Regions from separate parts of the Arthrobacter saudimassiliensis genome, predicted to be linked through region 1. Evidence: predicted binding sites of a transcription regulator. Region 1 holds the regulator's gene; the other holds the start of a gene.

Region 1 (7,033 bases):
AGGGACATCCGCCGACGCCGAGAACTCGCTCCGCGAGCTGGCGGCCCTGGCCGAGACCGCAGGCTCCGAGGTGCTCGACGGCATCATCCAGCGCCGGCTGAAGCCGGACCCCGGCACGTTCCTGGGCTCGGGCAAGGCGCAGGAACTCAAGGACATCGTGATGGCCACCCGCGCCGACACCGTGATCGTGGACAGTGAACTGTCTCCGTCGCAGCGCCGCGGCCTGGAGGACATCGTCAAGGTCAAGGTCATTGACCGCACCGCGCTGATCCTGGACATCTTCGCCCAGCACGCCAAGTCCCGCGAGGGCAAGGCGCAGGTCGAGCTGGCGCAGCTGGAGTACCTGCTGCCGCGCCTGCGCGGCTGGGGCGAATCGATGTCCCGGCAGGCCGGCGGCCAGGTCGGCTCCGCAGGCGCCGGCATGGGCTCCCGCGGTCCCGGTGAAACCAAGATCGAGCTGGACCGGCGGAAGATCCGCAACCGGATGGCCAAGCTGCGCCGCGAAATCGCCGCCATGAAGCCCGCTCGGGAAACCAAGCGGGCCAACCGGCAGCGCAACGCGGTGCCCTCGGTGGCGATCGCCGGCTACACCAACGCGGGCAAGTCCTCGCTGCTGAACCGGCTCACCAACGCCGGGGTGCTGGTGGAGAACGCCCTGTTCGCCACCCTGGACCCGACCATCCGCCGCGCCGAGACCCCCGACGGCCTGGGCTACACCCTGGCCGACACCGTCGGTTTCGTGCGGTCGCTGCCCACGCAGCTGGTCGAGGCTTTCCGCTCGACGCTGGAGGAGGTCGCCGACGCCGACCTGATCCTGCACGTGGTGGATGCCTCGCATCCGGATCCGGAAGGCCAGATCGCGGCGGTCCGCGAGGTCCTCGCCGAGGTCGACGCCCGCAAGGTGCCGGAGATCATCGTGCTCAACAAGGCCGACGCCGCCGATCCGTTCGTGCTCGAGCGGCTGCGGCAGCGTGAGCGCCGGCACGTGGTGGTTTCGGCCCGGACCGGTGAAGGCATCGACGAGCTGCTCGAAACCATCTCGGCCTCCATCCCGCGGCCCGCCGTGGAGCTGGAGCTGCTGGTTCCCTACGACCGCGGCGACGTGGTGTCCCGGCTGCACAGCCAGGACACCGAGATCCTGTCCATGGACCACGTCGAAGAGGGCACCCGGCTCCGCGTCATGGTTCGGGAAGGACTGGCTCCTGAACTGGAGCCCTTCACCACCCGTGGCTAAGCAGCGCCCCGAGAAGGTCCTCGCGCTGCTCGACGCCGCCGTCCGGGCGATGGGCGGGCAGAACCGCGAAGGCCAGCACCAGATGGCACGGCAGGTGGCGGATGCAATTGAGTCCCGCCGCCACCTGCTGGTCCAGGCCGGCACCGGCACCGGCAAGTCGCTGGCGTACCTGGTGCCGCTGGTGGCCCACGCCGTGGAAAGCGAGAAACCGGCGCTGGTCTCCACGGCCACGCTCGCGCTGCAGGCGCAGATCGTCGGCCGTGACCTGCCGCGCCTGCTGGAGGCCCTCGAGCCGGAGCTGCCCCGCCCGGTCGACGTCGCGCTGCTGAAGGGCCGCAGCAACTACGTCTGCCTGCACAAGACCGGCGGCGGCTTTCCCGACGAAGACGACCCGGGCGCGCTGTTCGTGCTGGGGGAGGAGAACGCCGTCGGGCACCCCGCCCCCGGCACCGGCCCGGTGAGTGCCCTGGGCCGCGACGTGCAGCGCCTGCACGAATGGGTCGAGGAGACCGAGACCGGGGACCGCGACGAGCTGGTGCCCGGCGTCAGCGACCGGGCGTGGCGGCAGGTGTCCGTCACCTCCATGGAGTGCCTGGGCGCCCAGAAATGCCCGATGGCCGCCGAGTGCTTCAGCGAACGGGCCCGCGCCAAGGCGGCGGAAGCCGACCTGGTCATCACCAACCACGCCCTGCTGGCCATCGCGGCCTTCGAGGGCCTGGCGGTGCTGCCGGATTACGACGTGGTGGTCATCGACGAGGCGCATGAGCTCGCCGACCGGGTGACCGGAGCGGTCACCGGCCAGCTCTCCGGCGGCACCATCAGCTCCGCCGTGACCGCGGCGCGCAAGCACACCAACGCCAGCGTGCAGGAACTCGCCGACGCCGGCCGCGCCTTCGACGGCGCCATCGAAGGCATCGCCTCCGGGCTGCTGCCTTCGGGGCTGAACGAAGACCAGCTGCTTGCCGTCGGGCGTGTCCGTGAGGCGTGCCGTGTCGCGCTGTCCGATTCGAAGCCGGACGGGCAGGACAACGCCGACGGGGGCCGGCAGATGGCCCGCTCCCGGCTGATGGCGATCCTTGAGCTGTGCGAACGGCTGGAGTCCGCGCCCGAATCCGGAGAGGTTGTCTGGGCCTCGCGCAGCAGCACCTTCTCGCCGTCCGGCGGCTACCAGCCGCCCGACGACGACGCGCCGGCGACGCTGAACATCGCCCCGCTGTCCGTGGCCGGAAAGCTGCGGGAAAACCTGTTCGACGGGCACACCGTGGTGCTGACCAGCGCCACGCTGGCCATCGGTGCGGAGTTCGGTCCGGTGGCCGGAGCGCTCGGCCTGCAGGGCCCGGGAGCGCCCGCCTGGGAGGGCGCCGACGTCGGCAGCCCCTTTGACTATCCGCGGCAGGGGATGCTGTACATCGCCAAGGACCTGCCCAAGCCGGAGCGGGGGACCTCCGAGGCCCAGCTCGATGAGCTGGCCGAGCTGATCGCCGCTTCGGACGGCGCTGCGCTGGGCCTGTTCTCCTCACGGCGGGCGGCCGAAGAGGCCGCCGAGGCGATGCGGAAACGGCTGGACGTACCGATCCTGTGCCAGGGCGAGTCCTCAATGGCCTCGCTCGTGAAGCAGTTTGCCGAGGACGAGCGGACCTGCCTGTTCGGCACCATGGGACTGTGGCAGGGCGTCGACGTCCCGGGCCCGTCCTGCCGCTTGGTGGTCCTGGACCGGATTCCGTTCCCGCGCCCGGACGACCCGCTGATGACGGCCCGCAGCCGGGCCGTGGCCCGCGCGGGAGGCAACGGCTTCATGAGCGTGTCCGCCACGCACGCCGCGGTGCGTCTGGCCCAGGGGGCGGGCCGGCTGATCCGGGCGGCCGAAGACCAGGGCGTGGTGGCGGTGCTGGACTCGCGGCTGGCCACGGCGCGGTACGGAGGCTTCCTGCGTTCGGCGCTGCCGCCGTTCTGGCCGACCGCGGACCGGGCCGTCGTGCTTAAGGCGCTCCAGCGCCTCGCCGCCGCGTCGAAGGCCGGCAGCGGGGCCTGACGCCCGCGCAGGGGATGTGGGCGCACGCCCGCGGGCCCGGCGCTTCCCCCGGCCCGTCCGTACACGCAAACGCCCCCGACCGCGGCGCCGAAGCCGGCGCCAGGGTCGAGGGCGGAGCGGGAGGAGCGGGTGCCTAGAGCGACCGCATCACGGAGACAACCTTGCCCATGATCGTGGCGTGGTCGCCCGGAATCGGCTCGTAGCGGGTGTTCTGCGGCAGCAGCCAGGTGTGGCCTTCGCGCTGGCGGAAGGTTTTCACCGTGGCTTCGTCATCGAGCAGCGCGGCCACGATGTCGCCGTTCTCCGCGGTCGGCTGGCGGCGGACCACCACCCAGTCGCCGTCGCAGATGGCGGCGTCGACCATGGAGTCGCCGGAGACCCGCAGCATGAACAGCTCACCGTGGCCCACCAGCTGGCGGGGCAGCGGAACCATGTCCTCAACCTGCTGGTCCGCGAGGATCGGACCGCCGGCGGCAATGCGGCCGACCAGCGGGACCATGGCGGTATCCAGCGCGGTGTCCGTCCGCAGCGGGGTGACGTTGCCCGCCTCCGCCGCGCCGCCGGACGGTGCGGGGGCTGCCGCCGGGGCGGCCGGGGCTGAAGGCTCGGCGTCCCGAAGCATCAGCGGTGTGAGGATCTCCATGGCCCGGGGCCGTTTGGGGTCACGCCGGATGTAGCCGAGCTTTTCCAGCTGGCCGAGCTGGTGGGTCACGCTCGAGAGGCTGGCCAGCCCCACGGTGTCACCGATCTCGCGCATGGACGGCGGGTAGCCGTTGCTGCTGACGGACCGCTGGATGGTCTCCAGGATCCTCTGCTGGCGGGGAGTCAGGCCCTTGGCCGGGCGCCCGGAGGTGGAGGCATCGGTGCCTCCGCTTACAGTCCTGCGTGCCACGGCGCTTCCCTTCAGGCCGGCGGCCGGTGCATCCGGCCGCGTTTTTCGTGCGTACGGACGGCGGTGCCGCCCGGGCTCCCGGCGGTTTTGTCAGAGGCGGGTGATGGACTCGCTTCTGTCAGCTTCCGGTGCTGCTCACAACGCTAGGGGAGCAGCCCCCTGTTTTCAAACATTTGTTCGAGCGAGTCTCGACAACGTTCGTAGACAGGTGCTAGAAAGGATCCAGCTGATCGAACAAAGATTCGAAAGAAGCTGCTCTTAATCCGAGCGGACTTTCGAAACAAGCTTCGAAACCGCACCGCCCGAGCCTGATGGGCCCCGCGGTTCGGAAAGGAAAACCATGTCACTCGCACTTCAGCCCGGCCTGTCCGCCGCGTCCGCCACCCCGTCCTCCGCTTCGGGTCCCGCGTCCCCGCTGCGCCTCACCCGCCGCGGCCGCCTGGTCCTGGTGGGCCTGCCGCTCATGCTGGTCACCGCAGCCCTGATCTTCCTGGCCGCCTTCTTCACCGCCCCCGCGATCGCCGGCAGCGAGACACAGGATCCGGCCGCCCACACGCTGCAGGTCAGCGTGGAAACCGGTGAGTCGCTGTGGGGGCTGGCGGACCGATACGTCCCGGACCGTGACCCGCGCGCCGTCGTCGCCGACATCATGGAGCTGAACAACCTGCAGGAAGCCACCATCCCGGCCGGCGCGCAGCTTTACGTCCCGGTCTCGCGCTGAGCGGCCGGACCACCGCCTGCACCTGCCCCTGTACCTGCCGCTGCTTCTGCCCCCGGGGCCTGCGGCGCGTGAGCCGCTGCAGCCGCAGGGCCGTAACCCCCCGCCCCGGGATTCTCCCCAGCAGTGCCTGCGGACTTAAGCTGGACGGGTGACTGAACAGCTGGACAAACTCAACCGCCTTCCGCTCCGCGACGATCTCCGCGGCCTTTCGCCCTACGGCGCTCCGCAGCTGGAAGTACCCGTCCTGCTGAACGTCAATGAGAACACCCACGGCCTGCCCGCACATGTGCGCGACGCCATCGTGGCCGCCGTCTCCGAAGCAGCGGTGGGCCTCAACCGGTACCCCGACCGCGAGTTCACCGAACTGCGGGACCGCCTGGCCGCTTATCTGGGCCACGGACTGAGCCGCGACAACATCTGGGCGGCGAACGGCTCCAACGAGGTCCTGCAGCAGATCCTCCAGGCCTTCGGCGGACCGGGCCGGACCGCCATGAGCTTCCCGCCCACGTATTCCATGTACCCGCTGCTGGCCAGCGGCACCGGCACCACCTACCTGTCCGGGAAGCGCACCGAAGACTTCACCCTCTCCGCCGAGTCGGCGGCCGGGCAGGTCCGTGACGCCGCGCCGAACATTGTCTTCCTCTGTTCGCCGAACAACCCGACCGGCACGGCGCTGGGCCTGGACGTCGTCGAAGCCGTCTACGAGGCGGGCCGGGCAAGCAACGCCATCGTGATCGTCGACGAGGCCTACGCGGAGTTCTCCCACACGGGCACGCCCAGCGCGCTGGAACTGCTGCCCGGGCGCGAACGGCTGATCGTCTCGCGCACCATGAGCAAGGCCTTCGCCCTCGCCGGCGCCCGCATCGGCTACCTGGCCGCAGCGCCGGAAATCACCGACGCGCTGCGCCTGGTCCGCCTGCCCTACCACCTCTCGGCCCTGACCCAGGCCACCGCCAACGCCGCCCTCGCCCATGCAGATGCGCTGCTGGCCAACGTCGAGGACATCAAGGGACAGCGCGACCGCATCGTCGACGAACTGACGGCGCTGGGGCTCACGCCCGCCCCGTCCGACTCCAACTTCGTCTTCTTCGGCGGCCTGGCCGAGCCGCACCGCATCTGGCAGGGACTGCTGGAGGCCGGAGTGCTGATCCGCGACGTCGGCATTCCCGGCCACCTGCGCGTCACCGCCGGAACCGAAGCGGAAACCACCGCCTTCCTCGACGCCCTGCGTGCCCTGCTTGCCCAGGACGACGCCGGCCGGTCCGGCGTCCGCGCCGCGCACTAGACTGGTTCTCAGCCCCTACCGACTTCGAAGGACTTTCATGACCGTGGAGACCACCACCGGACGCACCGCCCGGCTCGAACGCAGCACCAGCGAGTCGTCGGTCGTCGTGGAGCTGGACCTGGACGGCACCGGCCGCTCCAACATCAGCACGTCCGTGCCGTTCTACGACCACATGCTCACGGCACTGGCCAAGCACTCCCTGATCGACCTCACGGTCCAGGCCACCGGGGACACCCACATCGACGTCCACCACACCGTTGAGGACGTCGCCATCACCCTGGGCGAGGCCCTGCGCCGGGCGCTCGGCACCAAGGCCGGCATCCGCCGCTTCGGCGAGGCCACCGTCCCACTCGACGAGGCGCTGGCGAACGCCGTCGTCGACATCTCCGGCCGCCCCTACCTGGTGCACTCCGGCGAGCCCGCAGGGCAGGAGTACCACCTGATCGGCGGCCACTTCACCGGCTCGCTGACCCGCCACGTGTTCGAGGCGATCACCCTCCACGCACAGATCTGCCTGCACATGACCGTGCTCGGCGGCCGCGACCCGCACCACATCGTCGAAGCCCAGTTCAAGGCCTTCGCGCGCGCCCTGCGCGCCGCCGTCGAGCCTGATCCGCGGGTCGAGGGCATCCCCTCCACCAAGGGCGCGCTGTGAGCACCCGCAACGTCACCGTCCTGGACTACGGATCCGGGAACATCCACTCCGCCGTCCGCGCCCTGGAGCGCACCGGCGCGAACGTCACGCTCAGCGCCAAGCCCGACGACGTCCTGAACGCCGACGGGCTCGTCGTTCCAGGCGTCGGGGCGTTCGCCGCGGTGATGCAGGGCCTGAAGGACGTCGACGGCATCCGGATGATCGGCCGCCGCGT
Region 2 (7,033 bases), on a different contig from region 1:
TCGATGTCCGTGCCGGTCATTGCGGAGACCAGGGCTGCGGCCGCCTGTCCGGCTGCCGCCACTGCCCGTGCAGCAAACTCCTCGACCGGGTAGGGGGAAAGGGCAGTCATGCAGCGAGGTTACCGCCGGTCCCGGCGCTGCCATAGCAGCAGAAGCAGCACTGGGCCGGTTGATGAACATGCGGCGGAGTCCGCACCCGGGGGAGGACCCAACCGCGCGGCGGGACGGCCACCGTTTGCCCCGGGCCTTGACTGGCCCGGCGCGCAGCCGTGCCATGGGAGATGACTGCGTCTGACTCCAACCCCCGCAGGAGGAGCGCATGGCCGAGCGGTTCACCGCCCACGGAACGAACGCCGCCCACCCGATAGCGGGCATGACCGGAGCCATGGGCGCTCCCGTCAGCACCGTCGCCCTCGCCGCCCACCCTCCGGCCGCCCCCGCCCACCCTCCGGCCGCGGGTCCTGATGCGGCGGAGCATGCTCCCGGCCGTCCGGCTCCCGGCCGTGTCGCGGCCCGCGGCGCTTCGGCGGAAGGACGCGGCGGGTCCGGGCGGCAGCCGTCCCCGCCGCACCCGCCTCACCGCGTTGCCCTGGTCTTCACCGGATTGATGCTGGCCGTGCTCGTGGCCGCCCTGGACCAGACCATCGTGGCCACCGCGCTGCCCACCATCGTCGGAGACCTGCGCGGGCTGGATCACCTGTCCTGGGTGATCACCGCGTACCTGCTCACCTCCACCATCGGCCTGCCCATCTATGGCAAGCTTGGGGACCTGCTCGGCCGCAGGAACATCTTCATCTTCGCCATCGTGGTCTTCCTCGCCGGCTCGGCCCTCTCCGGGCAGTCCCACAGCATGGCCGAGCTGATCACCTACCGCGCGATCCAGGGCGTGGGCGGCGGCGGGCTGATCATCGGCGCGCAGGCCATCATCGGGGACATCGTTCCGGCCCGCGAGCGCGGCAGATACATGGGCCTGATCGGAGCCGCCTTCGGCCTGGCCTCCGTGAGCGGGCCCCTGCTGGGCGGCTGGCTCACCGACTCCTGGTCCTGGCGGTGGGTCTTCTACATCAACCTGCCCATCGGGGCGGTTGCGCTCGCCGTCATCATCGGCGCCCTGCACCTGCCACGGAACAGTTCCAAGGGGATCCGCCTGGACTACGCCGGCGCCGCGCTGCTGGCCGTCGGCAGCGCCGCCCTGGTGCTGCTGACCAGCTGGGGCGGCAACAACTACGCCTGGACCTCACCGACCATTCTGGGCCTGGCCGCCGTCGCCGCCGTCTGCGTCGCCGTGTTCATTCCGGTGGAGCTGCGCGCGTCCGAACCCATGCTCCCGCTGCGCCTGTTCGGCATCCGGAACTTCCTCATCTGCACCCTGGTGGGACTCGCCGTCGGCCTGGCCATGTTCGGTTCCATCGCCTACCTGCCCACCTTCCTGCAGATCGTCAATGAGGCGACGCCGACCATGTCCGGCCTGATGATGCTGCCCATGACCGCCGGGCTGCTGATCACCTCGATCGGCACGGGCCAGCTGATCTCGCGGACGGGCAGGTACAAGATCTGGCCGATCCTGGGTTCGGCGACCATGATCGCGGGCCTGGTGCTGCTGTCCCGGATCTCCAGCACGACGCCGTACCTGCTTACCGCCGTCGGCATGCTGGTGCTGGGCCTGGGCATCGGGGCGCTGATGCAGAACGTGGTGCTGATCGTGCAGAACAGCGTGCCGCCCGAGGACATGGGCACCGGGGTGTCCACCGCCAACTATTTCCGGCAGATGGGCGGCTCGCTCGGGATCGCCGTATTCGGGTCATTGTTCATCCGGCGGCTCAACGACCAGCTGGCCTCGGCGCCGCCCGGTGCCGGGGACGCCGCCTCCGGGGGTGCGAACTCCATCAGCCCGGAATCCATCAGGGCGCTGCCGCCCGGCGCCCAGGAATTCATCAAGACCGCCTTCGGCGAGGCGCTGCCGCCGATTTTCCTGCTGGGCGTGCCGATCCTGGGCATGGCTTTTATCCTCACCCTGTTCATCGTCCAGAAACCCCTGTCCACAACGGCGCGGGTCACCGTGGACGAAGACGCCAGGAGCTGAGACCGGGACACAGGACCGGAACCACTCACCATCCGGAGCCGCCGAAGCGGGCTCCGCAGAAGGGATGTCGGCATGTCGCATCGGAAATTCCTGCCCCGGGCCGCTGCAGGGGCCGCCGCGGGGGCCGTACCGGCCGCTGCGCCCCGGACCGTGCCCCGCGCGCCGAGACACCGGGAGCGGACGGCTGAACCGCCCCGGCAGCGCCGCAGTCTCCGGGTCATCCTGGTCGGGCTGCTGCTCTCGGTCCTGCTCGCCGCCCTGGACCAGACCATCGTGGCCACCGCCCTGCCCACCATTGTCGGGGACCTGAACGGCCTGGAGCATCTGTCCTGGGTCGTCACCGCCTACATTCTGGCCGCCACCATCGGCCTGCCGATCTACGGCAAGCTGGGAGACCTGTACGGGCGGCGCAACATCTTCGTCTTCGCGATCGGGGTCTTCCTGCTGGGGTCCATGCTGTCGGGGCTGGCGCAGGACATGGGCCAGCTGATTGCCTTCCGCGCGCTGCAGGGCATCGGCGGCGGCGGGCTGATGATCGGTGCGCAGGCCATCCTGGGCGATCTGGTCTCGCCCCGGGACCGGGGACGCTACATGGGCCTGATCGGGGCCGCCTTCGGCCTGGCCTCAGTGGCCGGGCCCCTGCTGGGCGGCTGGATCACCGATGCCTGGTCCTGGCGGTGGGTCTTCTACATCAACCTGCCCATCGGCGCCGTCGCGCTCGCCGTCGTCATTTCCTCCCTCCACCTGCCCAGGCCCGGCGGTCCGCGGCCGCGGCTGGACTACCGCGGTGCGGCGCTGCTCGCCGTCGCCAGCGCCGCCCTGGTGATGCTCACCAGCTGGGGCGGGACCACCTATCCATGGGCCAGCTGGCAGATCCTCGGCCTCGCCGCCGTCGCCCTGGCTGCGACCGCCGCCTTCATTCCGGTGGAGCTGCGGGCCGCGGAGCCGGTGGTGCCGCTGACCCTGTTCCGGATGCGAAACTTCGTGCTCCCCGTGGCAGCCGGCATTGCGGTAGGCGTGGCGATGTTCTCCACCATCTCCTACCTGCCGACCTTCCTGCAGATGGTCAACGGGGCCACCGCCACCGGATCGGGGCTGATGATGCTGCCCATGATGGGCGGAGTGCTGGTCTCCTCCATCGGAACCGGGCAGCTGATCTCGCGGACCGGACGGTACAAGGCCTATCCGATCGCCGGCTGCGCGGTGGTGATCATCGGTTTGGTGATGCTCTCGCGGATCTCCGCCGACTCGCCGTACGCCTTCACCGCCGCAGGGATGGCCGTGCTGGGCCTGGGCATCGGGGCGCTGATGCAGAACCTGGTGCTGATCGTGCAGAACAGCGTGCCGCCCCGGGTGATGGGCACCGCCATCTCCTCCGCCAACTACTTCCGGCAGATCGGCGCCTCGTTCGGCATCGCCCTGTTCGGCTCCATCTTCATCACCCGGCTGGATGACCAGCTCGCCGACGCCCCGCCCGCGCTCGCCGGCACGGTGACCGGCGAATCCATCAATTCCCTGACCCCGCAGCTGCGGGCCGGCCTGCCGGCGCCGGTGCAGGACTTCATCGCCTCGGCCTTTGGCCAGGCGCTGCCGCCGATCTTCCTGGTCAGCGTGCCGCTGGTCGCCGCGGCACTGGTGCTGTGCCTGTTCATCAGGGAGGTGCCGCTGTCGACGACGGCGCGGGCGGAGGCGGCGGAGGAGGGGCGTGCGGGTTAGTTGAAAGCGGCGGTCAGAAGCATGAAGAACACGACCACCAGAGCCCCCAACAGCACCACCCAGGCAAGGGCCGCCCAGTTGTACAGCCGGGCCGCCAGCCTGCGGTTGCCCCGGCTGAAGGCCACGATGAACCCGACCACTCCGACGGCACATGCGGCGATACCGAAGAAGGGCACCAGCTCCAGCGCTCCGCTGCGGACGCTGTCCCTCAGGAAAAGGTCGAGGAGTTCAAACACCACAGGCGCTGACAACACCCACACGACGGTGGACAGGACGAGTCCGACAATGGCGCCGGGCCCGATCCGGCGCCGATCCGGTGCCGCCTGTTCGGAACCGGCGTGTTCGGAACCGGCCTGCCCGGAACCGGCAGGGGCGGCGCCGCCGTCGGGCCCGGGGGCCTGCCGATACGGATTGACATAGGAACCGGGATCGGGCGGGATGGGCTGGCTGTTTTCGGGCACGGGCTGTTCCTGTCCTTGAATCCAAGTCCCTGGGCGGAGTCCGGGGCGGGTGGGTCGTTTGCACCAGTGTGCCTCATGGGGTCTGCTCTTACCTGCCTGCGGGCGGGTGATGTGAATGCAGGCGCTGGTTCACGGGCCAAAGCAGCTGATCCCCGGGAGGGGTGTCCCGTTTGTCCGTAGGCGGTCGTACACTGGAATTCGAACATGTGTTCGAAGACAGGGCGTTGTGTTCGGCGTCCAATGGAAGTGTCACGTACGTATCCGAAGCCTGCGGGCCTCAGATGCATTGGACGCTGCCGGGAGGTGTCCCGACAGCGGGGCTGGAAGGAAACCGGCATGGGAGTCTTCAGCGAGGCGATAGAGGTGGTGTGCTCGCCGGCCGGCGTGCCCCTGCGGCTGCTCTGGGGCGGGCGCACCTACCGGCTGGCGGCGGATCCGGTGCGCTGGTACGAGCGCCGGAAATGGTGGGAGGAGGAAACCCGGGCAGAGCGCGGGCACGGCCCCGGGCTGGTGGACCACGAGATCTGGCGGGTGCAGGCCCGCCTGAACGGACGCTCCGCGCTGCGTACCCTGGACATCTCCCATCAGGTGGACACCGGGCGCTGGCGGCTGATCCGGGTCCATGACGCCCTGCGGGAAAGCGCCTAGGCCGAGCCCTTCATGCCCTTTACCCACCTGCACGTTGCCAGCGCCTTCAGCGCCCACTACGGAGTGTCCTGGCCCGAGGAGCTCGCCGCCGCCGCTGCCGCCGACGGAGCCGATGCGCTCGCCGTCACCGACCGGGACGGCCTTTACGGGGCGGTGAAACACCTGCGTGCCTGCCTGGACACCGGCCTTGACGCCGTCATCGGCGTCGACCTGGCGGTGCTCGACGACGGCGGAACCACCGGGCGGGTGGTCGTGCTCGCCCATGGCGGGAACCACGGGCGGGGGTACGCGGCCCTGTGCCGGCTGGTGTCCGACGCCCACGCCGGCACCTCCCCCTCCAAGGGAAGACAGGGGCCGCCGGTGGGGGTAACCCGTGAGCAGCTGGCAGCCCGCGCCGTCGGCCCGGAGGGGGAGCCGCTGCTCACCGTCCTGGTGGGCCCGTACTCCGATGTCGGGCAGGCCATGCGCAGCCGCAGCTATGCCGTGGCGCGCACCCTGTTTGCGCGTTGGCGCCGGATCCTGCCCGCCGGGGTGCTCGCCGTCGAGGTCGCCACGCATCTGAGTGCCCCGGGGGAGAACCTGTGCCTGGCCCATGCGGTGCGCATGTTCCGGCTGGCCGATGAGATGCACCTGCCCGCCGTGCTGACCAACGCGGTGCGGTATGTCGATGAGGACGGCGCCGCCACCGCCGATGTGCTCGACGCCGCGCGCTCGCTGACCGCCCTGTCCCGCCTGCAGGACCTGCAGCCCAACGGGCAGGGCTGGCTGAAGAACGCCCGGACCATGGCCGCCCTGGCCCGGGAGATCAGCGCCGAAGCCGGTTACGGGGGAGCCGGGGCCGCCCGGCTGCTCGCCGATACCGAGGCGGTGGCCGACCGCTGCCGGATGAATCCGGCGGAGGACATGGGCTGGAAACGCCCCGTGGTGCCCGAGGCCTCGGTGATCGGCATCAGCGGCGAACCGATGGCGGAGCTGCGGGCCCGCTGCGAGGCCGGCATCACCCGCCGCTTCCCGTCCCCGGACTCCGCGGGGGAGGCGGCGATCCGCACCCGGCTGGAGCATGAGCTGGGCATCATCGGCCGGCTGGGCTTCGCGTCCTACTTCCTGACCGTCGCCGAGGTCTCCGCCATGATCACCGGCATGGGGGTCCGCGCCGCGGCCCGGGGCAGCGGTGCCTCCTCGCTGGTGAACTACCTGCTGGGCGTCAGCCACGTGAATCCGCTGGCGCACGACCTGATCTTCGAACGCTTCCTCTCCCGCGACCGCTCCACACTGCCGGACATCGACATTGACGTGGAAAGCGCCGAACGCCACCACGTCTACGAGCGCATCTTCGAACGTTTCGGCGCCGAACGCGTGACCCTGATGAGCATGCAGAACGGCTACCGTGCCCGCGGGGCGGTGCGCGACGCCGGCCTGGCCCTGGGGCTGGAGGACGAGGAGATCGGAGCGGTCGCCAAACAGCTGTGGCGCTTCTCGGCGAGCAGGTTCCGTGAGGCGCTCGCCGAGAAGCCCGAGCTGCGGGAGATCTCCGGCCGGGTGGAGAAGAACAAGCAGCTGGACCTGCTGGTGGACCTCACCGAACGCCTGGACCGGCTGCCCCGGCACATCTCCATGCACCCCTGTGGGGTGATCCTGGGCGACACCACCCTGCTGGACCGCACCCCGGTCCAGCCCAGCGGCCTGGGCCTGCCGATGTCCCAGTTCGACAAGCACGACATGGATCCGATGGGCATGCTCAAGCTCGATGTGCTCGGGGTGCGCATGCAGTCCGCCATGGCCTTCGCGGTCCGGGAAATCGTCCGCATCCACGACGGGGCCCAGGACGTCGCCGACGCCGGCCGGCACCGACCCGACGCCGACGCCGGGGTTCCGGACTGGATCGGCGACGACGGGCGGATCGACCTCGATGCCGTGCCGCTGGACGATGAACCCACCTACGAGCTGATCCGCAGCACCCACACCCTGGGCTGCTTCCAGATCGAATCTCCGGGCCAGCGCGAGCTGATCGGCAAGCTCGCCCCGCGGGAATTCAACGACCTGATCATCGACATCTCCCTGTTCCGTCCCGGGCCGATGAAATCCGACATGGTCCGCCCCTACCTGGAGCACCGCCACGGCTGGT

What was found. Region 1 encodes LexA, which represses DNA repair genes until DNA is damaged. Its sites were predicted from a motif close to TCGAACANNTGTTCGA; they were not measured.
Region 2: AC5RV6_RS09995 (DUF6504 family protein) is a predicted target of LexA. The motif match lies at 4,459-4,474, and genes of this name have one in related genera.

The regions. Positions count from the first base shown of each region.
Region 1 covers NZ_JBNHFX010000003.1:37,819-44,851, reverse strand. The annotation lists gene hflX (GTPase HflX) at 1-1,234, shown strand, start outside; gene AC5RV6_RS11440 (ATP-dependent DNA helicase) at 1,284-3,266, shown strand; gene lexA (transcriptional repressor LexA) at 3,400-4,158, opposite strand; gene AC5RV6_RS11430 (LysM peptidoglycan-binding domain-containing protein) at 4,499-4,879, shown strand; gene AC5RV6_RS11425 (histidinol-phosphate transaminase) at 5,028-6,164, shown strand; gene hisB (imidazoleglycerol-phosphate dehydratase HisB) at 6,202-6,819, shown strand; gene hisH (imidazole glycerol phosphate synthase subunit HisH) at 6,816-7,033, shown strand, end outside.
Region 2 covers NZ_JBNHFX010000002.1:615,643-622,675, reverse strand. The annotation lists gene AC5RV6_RS10015 (CoA transferase) at 1-110, opposite strand, end outside; gene AC5RV6_RS10010 (MDR family MFS transporter) at 320-2,083, shown strand; gene AC5RV6_RS10005 (MDR family MFS transporter) at 2,156-3,799, shown strand; gene AC5RV6_RS10000 (hypothetical protein) at 3,796-4,260, opposite strand; gene AC5RV6_RS09995 (DUF6504 family protein) at 4,597-4,908, shown strand; gene AC5RV6_RS09990 (DNA polymerase III subunit alpha) at 4,921-7,033, shown strand, end outside.